Regions from separate parts of the Micromonospora sp. 050-3 genome, predicted to be linked through region 1. Evidence: riboswitches for the same ligand, from Rfam matches in the RefSeq annotation. Region 1 holds a riboswitch; the other holds the start of a gene.
What was found. A riboswitch is a leader RNA that binds a small molecule or an ion and turns the genes downstream of it on or off. The one in region 1 is predicted to bind cyclic di-AMP.
Positions count from the first base shown of each region.

Region 2: another riboswitch for cyclic di-AMP. It lies ahead of ACLJOK_RS16350 (NlpC/P60 family protein); the one in region 1 lies ahead of ACLJOK_RS01225 (coiled-coil domain-containing protein).

Region 1 is NZ_JAJPVX010000001.1:251,032-254,345, forward strand. It holds gene ACLJOK_RS01220 (hypothetical protein) at 1-101, opposite strand, end outside; gene ACLJOK_RS01225 (coiled-coil domain-containing protein) at 243-1,307, opposite strand; cyclic di-AMP (ydaO/yuaA leader) riboswitch at 1,313-1,444, opposite strand; gene ACLJOK_RS01230 (cation diffusion facilitator family transporter) at 1,588-2,505, opposite strand; gene ACLJOK_RS01235 (HelD family protein) at 2,613-3,314, opposite strand, start outside.
Region 2 is NZ_JAJPVX010000002.1:302,027-305,340, forward strand. It holds gene ACLJOK_RS16345 (N-acetylmuramoyl-L-alanine amidase) at 1-1,524, opposite strand, end outside; cyclic di-AMP (ydaO/yuaA leader) riboswitch at 1,760-1,895, shown strand; gene ACLJOK_RS16350 (NlpC/P60 family protein) at 1,909-2,949, shown strand; gene dcd (dCTP deaminase) at 3,023-3,314, opposite strand, start outside.

The sequences.
Region 1 (3,314 bases):
CCGAGGGTGAGCAGCACCAGGTCGGTGCCGAGCCAGCCGAGTGAGGTGACGAGGTGCAGGGTGAGCAGCGCCTTGCGGGTGGTGGGTCGGATCCGAGGCATACCGCGATGCTGCCCGCCGACCGCGGCCGGGTCGTCCGACGAGCGACGACATCAGGGGTACGCCCGGCGACGTAGCCGGGCCCGGACGCACGTGATGCCTGTGAGTCATCACGACGGCTCACAGGCATCACGACGCGTGGGTCAGTAGACCGACAGGTGTACGTGGTTGGTGTGGTCGGTGGACGGGGTGCCGTGCGCCCCGCTGTACGACTTCCACCCGCTGCTGGGCAGCCAGATCTGCCTGTACCAGATCACGTAGAGCACGGCGAGCCGGTCCGCGTTGCGGATGAAGTACGCCGCCAGGTTGTTGCCGTACGTCTTGTCGCCGCCGGTGGCGTTCCCGCCGAAGCCGCCCTTCTGCGCCGCGAAGTCGCACGCCCGGCCCTTCGGGTGTTCACCGGAGCCGCTGGGGCGGTGGCACGAGACGTACCGGGTGAAGCCCGCGGCCTTGGCCTGGTTGAGCGCGTGCAGGGTGCGTGGGGTGATGCAGCCGCTGGCCGGGGTGGGGTCGTTGACGCTGCACGACTCGGAGGGCCAGGAGCCGTCCGAGTTGCGCGGCGCGGCCGTCGCGTTGGCGCTGGAGGTGCCCCGGTTGGAGTCGGTGTCGGCGGTGGTCTGCGGCTTGGGTGTGGTGGCCACGGTCAGGGCCCGTTCGGCCTGGTCCTTGCGCTTGGCCATCACCGCGACCTGCTTGCGCTGTTCGTTGATCTCGCCGTCCAGGGCGACCCGGGTGCGGTTGGCCTTGTCCTTGCTGTTCAGCAGGTCGCGCAGCACCCGGTCCTCGTTGGCCGCCACAGCGTCAAGCGCGGCCGCCCGGTCCATGAAGCCTTCCGGAGTGTTGCTGTTGAGCAGCGCCGACATCGCACCGAGCCGACCGGTGCGGTAGGCCACTTCGGCGATCTCGCCGACCTTGCCGTTGCGCTGGTCGATCTCGACCTCAATGGTCTTCAGCTGGGTGGCGAGTTGCTTCTGCCGTTGCACCGAGGTGTCCAGGGCGCGCTTCGCATCCAGGTAGCCCTTGCTGGCCGCCTCGAGTTGGGCGCGCAAAGCCGGGGTGCCGCCCTCCTCGTCGGAGTCGGGTGCGGCGGCCCGCTGGCCGGTCGGGGGAGCGGCCGAGGCGGTGCCGGCCGGAAGCGCGACGCCGAGGGCGAACATCGCGACGATCAGGGCCGCCAGTCGGGCGGCGGGTGGTCGTGCTGGTGCCACTGCGCATGTCCTTCCGTCAGCCGCCGACCGGGTTAGCTGACGGGTTCGGGACGGAAGATCCCTACCGCTGACGCGGATGCACCCCAGGAACATGGTTCCCCGGTTCGCCCAGCTGGGCGATTAGGCGGCGACCACCACCGGCGCCGGGAGGGCGCCGCCTGGTGGAGGCCGGGACCGAGCCTACCGGTGCCGATGGGGCCGCTGCAGCCAATGTGACGGACGGTGCGTGCGTCACCACGGAAAATTACGACGAAAGTCGAGGAATGCTCCGAAGCCGCACTCACCACTCGATGGAGCCACACGCTCCGGAGGCGGCGCCGGGCTCGATCTGCAACGTCGCGTGCTCGATGCGGAAGTCGTCGTGCAGGGCCGTACGCGCCGCGGTGAGCACCGCACCGACCTCCGCGCCGGGTGCCATGGTCAGGTGAGCGGAGGCCACCTCCATGCCCGAGGTGAGCGTCCAGACGTGCAGGTCGTGCACCTCGACGACACCGGGGACGGCGGCCAGCCGGTCGTGCACGGCGGTCACCTGGAGGTGCTCCGGGGCGGCCTGCACCAGGATGCGGATGGCGGCGCGGGCCAGCCGCCAGGTGCGCGGCAGGATGAACACGCCGATGGCGACCGCTACCAGGGGGTCGGCCCACCACCAGTCGGTGACGGTGATGAGCAGCGCCGCGCCGATGACGCCGAGCGAGCCGAGCAGGTCACCGAGCACCTCCAGGTAAGCGCCCTGGAGGTTGATGCTCTCGCGGGCACCGGCGCGCAGCAGCGCGAAGGCGGCGATGTTCGCGAGCAGGCCGAGCACTGCCACCGCGAGCATCGGGCCGGCGATGACCTGGTGCGGGTCGCCGAAACGGCGGATCGCCTCGATCACCACGTAGATGGCGACGCCGGAGAGCAGGACGGCGTTGGCCAGCGCGGCGAGCACCTCGAGTCGATAGAGCCCGAAGGTGCGCTGCGGGTCGCCGGTGGCCCGCCGGGTCGCCGTGATGGCGGCGAGGGCCATCCCGATGCCGAGCACGTCGGTGAACATGTGCCCGGCGTCGGAGAGCAGGGCGAGCGAGCCGGTGTGCAGGGCGACCACCGCCTCGACCACCATCAGGGTGGCGAGCAGCCCGAATGCCGCCCAGAGTCGACCTCGGTGCTGGTGTGCGGCATTGGCGACGGACCCATGGTGGTGGTCATGACCTGCGCCCACGAGAACCACCTTCCGCCGCTGGTCGGGACCCGGTCAAATATATGTTCACATCGCAATGTGTGCAAGTGTGCGGGCGGCGCCCTCCCGCTGGCGGCAGTCCGCACCTGTCAGCCGGTCGGGTCGATGGTGGTGAGCCGCTGGGTGGCCCGGGAAAGCGCCACGTACAGGGTGCGCACCCCGGCGCCCGGATCCGCCCGGATCTCGCTCGGGGCGACCAGCACCACTCCGTCGTACTCCATGCCCTTGGCCTCGAGGCTGGTCACCACCTGCAACCTCGGCGCGCTGAGCGCGCCGAGCCAACCGGCGACCTCGTCCCGGCGGGGGACCGGCGTGATCACCCCGACCGTGCCTTCCACCTCGGCCAGCAGGCCGGCGGCGGCCTCCACTGTCGCGGTCTCCAACCCCGTCGCGGGCACCACCAGCTCGATCGGCTCGACGCCGGTGGAGCGCACGGCGGTCGGCAGTGGCAGGTCCGGGTAGAGCCGGCGGATCTCCGCCGCCGCCACCGCGAAGATCTCCGCCGAGTTGCGGTAGTTGGTGGTGAGCGTGAAGTCGTGTCGCTTGCGCCGGCCCAGCGCCTGGTCGCGGGCTCGGGTCAGCTCCTCCGGATCGCCGGTCCACGCGGTCTGCGCGGGATCGCCCACAACTGTCCAGGAGGCCAGTCGGCCGCGTCGACCGATCATCCGCCACTGCATCGGCGAGACGTCCTGCGCCTCGTCCACCACCACGTGCGCGTACTCCCGGTAGTCCTCCGGACGCTCCCGGGCCGCCGCGCGGGCCGCCCGCTGCCGTTCACCGAGGGTGCTCAG
Region 2 (3,314 bases), on a different contig from region 1:
CCCGTGGTCCGACACGACCATCGTGTTCGGGCTGCCGTCCGGACGGAGCGCGATGTCGTTGACCAGCGGCGCGTCCGCGGACGGCGCGCTGCGCAGCACCACCGACGAGGAGCCACGCGGCGCGCAGGGCACGCCCGCGGTGACGCAGCCGGTGAACGCCGGCTGGTTGGTGGCGTAGTCCGGGTCGATCCGGACCAGCCCGGTGGCCGGGGTGCCGGTGTCCAGTCGAGGTGCGTGCAGCAGGTCGAAGTAGTGCGTCCAGTCCCAGTACGGGCCCGGATCCCAGTGCATCCCCCGCACGTTCGAGGCGATGGTGCCGGGCACGTTGTCGTGGCCGATGATGTGCTGGCGGTCCAGTGGGATGCCCAGCCGCAGCGCCAGGTGCCGGACCAGCTTCGCCGAGGTCCGGTACATCGCCTCGGTGTACCAGGTGCCCTGCGCCGCGAAGCCCTCGTGCTCCAGCCCGATCGACTTCGCGTTGACGTACCAGTTGCCGGCGTGCCAGCCGACGTCCTTGGTCTTCACGTGCTGGGCGATGTGCCCGTCGACCGAACGCAGCGAGTAGTGCCAGCTCACGTAGGTCGGATCCTGGACGAGTTGCAGGGTCGTGGCCCAACTCGCCTCGGTGTCGTGGATGACGATGTACTCGATCTTCTGCCGCGCGGGTCGGTCGGAGAGGTCGTGGTTGCCGTAGTCCCCGTCGCCGAACGCTTCGTAGGGCGCCGGGATCCATTCGCAGGAGATGGTGCGGGGGCACTCCACACCGTCCGGGCGGGCCAGCCGGCGCAGGCCCAGCCGGTCCAACCAGGAACGCTCGGGCCGTACCGCACGGGCCGGCAGGGTGATCCGCTGGCCGTCGTCGGTCACCCGGGCTTCGCCAGCGCCGATGGTGGTGAAGACCTCGTCGGCGAAGGCCGCCGCGGCGTCGGCGCTGTCCGCGCCCGAGTAGCGGGCCACCGCGCCGTACCAGGCCGCCGGGTCGGTGTCCGCGCCGACCGGCGCGCCCAGATCCCTCTGGTACGCGCTCAGCAGCGCGGCCCCACCCCGGATGTTGAGGCCCGCGTCGGTGCGCAGTGCCTCGGGGGTGGCGCCGGTCAACGCGGCGGCGGCGTCAACGGTCTGCAACGCGGCGGTGGACGGCGCGGGGGCCTCGACCGGGCGGGGCGCGGGCACCCGGGCGGGACGGGAGTCGTCGCCGCGTGGATCCTCGGCACCGGCGTCGTGGTGGCCCCGCCCGGGTAGGGCGGCCACGTGCCGGGCGTCGGTCAAATGCATCGGGCCGTAGCCGCCACTGGTGCTCGGTGTGCCGGCGTTGGTGTCCCAGCGCGACTCCAGGTAGGAGACGCCGAGCAGCACGACGGCCGGCACTCCGTACTCGGTGGCCGCTGCGGCGTACTGCTGCTGGCGGTCGGTGGTGGGCGCGGCGGCGGCCGGGCCGACGGAGAGTGGCACCGTTGTCGCGGCGGCGACCACTGTGGCGGCGAGCAGTGCGCGCCAGCCGGCCGACAGGGTTGGATGGTGCATCGAACCCCCTAGATTCTCGCGGAGTGAGGTCAGGTCACCATCGCGCCGTCCGGGAGGTCACGTCAATACCTTTCTATCTATCGAAGTGGATGGAAAGAATTCTTCACACACTGTCGGTGACCTCGTCCAATCCGTACGGAGTGTCACGGCCGCACGGGTTGCGGATCGGTAACAGGCGTCTCTACTCTGGTCATTTGTCGGCCCGACAGCAGCTCCGCCCAGCCCGGGCGGTAACGGACCGACACCGCCGAGTCGTTTCCGAGCGAACCGGGGACCCAGGTCCCTCGGGGTGAATCCGCAGCCACTGCGGTAGGGCGCCGACTTCCCGCCCGAACCCGTCAGCTAACCCGGTAGGCGGTCAGGAAGAAGGAGTACGAGACCCCGGTGGCACTCCATGCCCCGCGGCCGTCGTCCGAGCGGTCGGCATCAGCCGGCCCGACGTCGATCGTGCCGCGCCCACGCTGGTCCCGCTTCACCACCGCTCTCGCCGCGCTGGCCGGCATCGCCGTCGTCCTGACCGGCAGTGCCACGGCGGCCCACGCCGACCCGTCCGTCGCCGAGATCGAGCGCCAGATCGACGCCGACTGGAACAAGCTCGAACCGATCATCGAACGGCACAACGCCACCCGCACCGACCTCGCCGCGAAGCGCAAGCAGGCCGACGCGCTGGCCGCCCGGATCACTCCGCTGGAGCGCCAGGTCGACGCCGCGATGGACAAGGTCAGCGCCCTGGCCGTACGCGCCTACAAGGGCGAGAACGTCTCGACGGTCAACGCGGTGCTGGGCAGCCGGTCGCCCAGCGAGGTCGTCGGCCAGCTCGAAATGCTCGACCGCTTCGCGCACAACCAGCAGAAGGACGTACGCCAGGTGGCCGACCTGCGCGACCAGTTGGCCGCGCAGAAGGCGCCGCTGGACGAGATGGTGGCCCAGCTGACCCGCACCGAAGCTCAGCTGGCGGCGAAGAAGAAGCAGATCAACGACGAGATCGACCGCCTGCAGAAGCTGCGTCTCAAGGTGTACGGCAGCGGCGGCGGCGGTCCACTGCGCCCGGCGCCCTGCCCGGGCAGCTACCCCGGCGGCGCTGCGGGCACCGCTGTCAAGTTCGCCTGCGCACAGATCGGCAAGCCCTACGTCTGGGGTGCCGAGGGCCCGAATTCGTACGACTGCTCCGGGCTGATGCTGGCCGCCTGGGCGAAGGCCGGCGTGTCGCTGCCGCACAACGCCGCCGCGCAGAGCCGGGTCACGAAGAACGTCAGCAAGGGCGACCTGCGCCCCGGCGACCTGGTCTTCTACTACAGCGACATCCACCACGTCGGCATGTACGTCGGCGGCGGCTGGGTGGTGCACGCCTCGCAGGCCGGTCAACCGGTCAAGATGAAGAAGGTCGATGACGGCCCGATCCACAGCTACGGCCGCCCAGGCTGACCCTGGGTGACCGAAGGGCCCGTCGCGATTCGTCGCGGCGGGCCCTCGTCGTCTTGTTGCTAGCGGGTGAACCTCAGCGGGTGGGCCAGGTGCGCCAGTGCTGCCAGGCGCGGCTGGGTGTTGGCCCCCGCTGGCCCTGGTAACGCGAGCCGTAGACCACCGAGCCGTACGGGTGCTCGGCCGGCGAGGAGAGCCGGAAGATGCAGAGCTGCCCGATCTTCATGCCCGGCCACAGGGTGATCGGCAGGTTCGCCACGTTCGAGAGTTCCAGCGTCACGTGGCCGGAGAATCCCGGGTCGATGAAGCCGGCGGTGGAGTGCGTGAGCAGCCCGAGCCGCCCCAGGGAGCTCTTGCCCTCCAGCCGG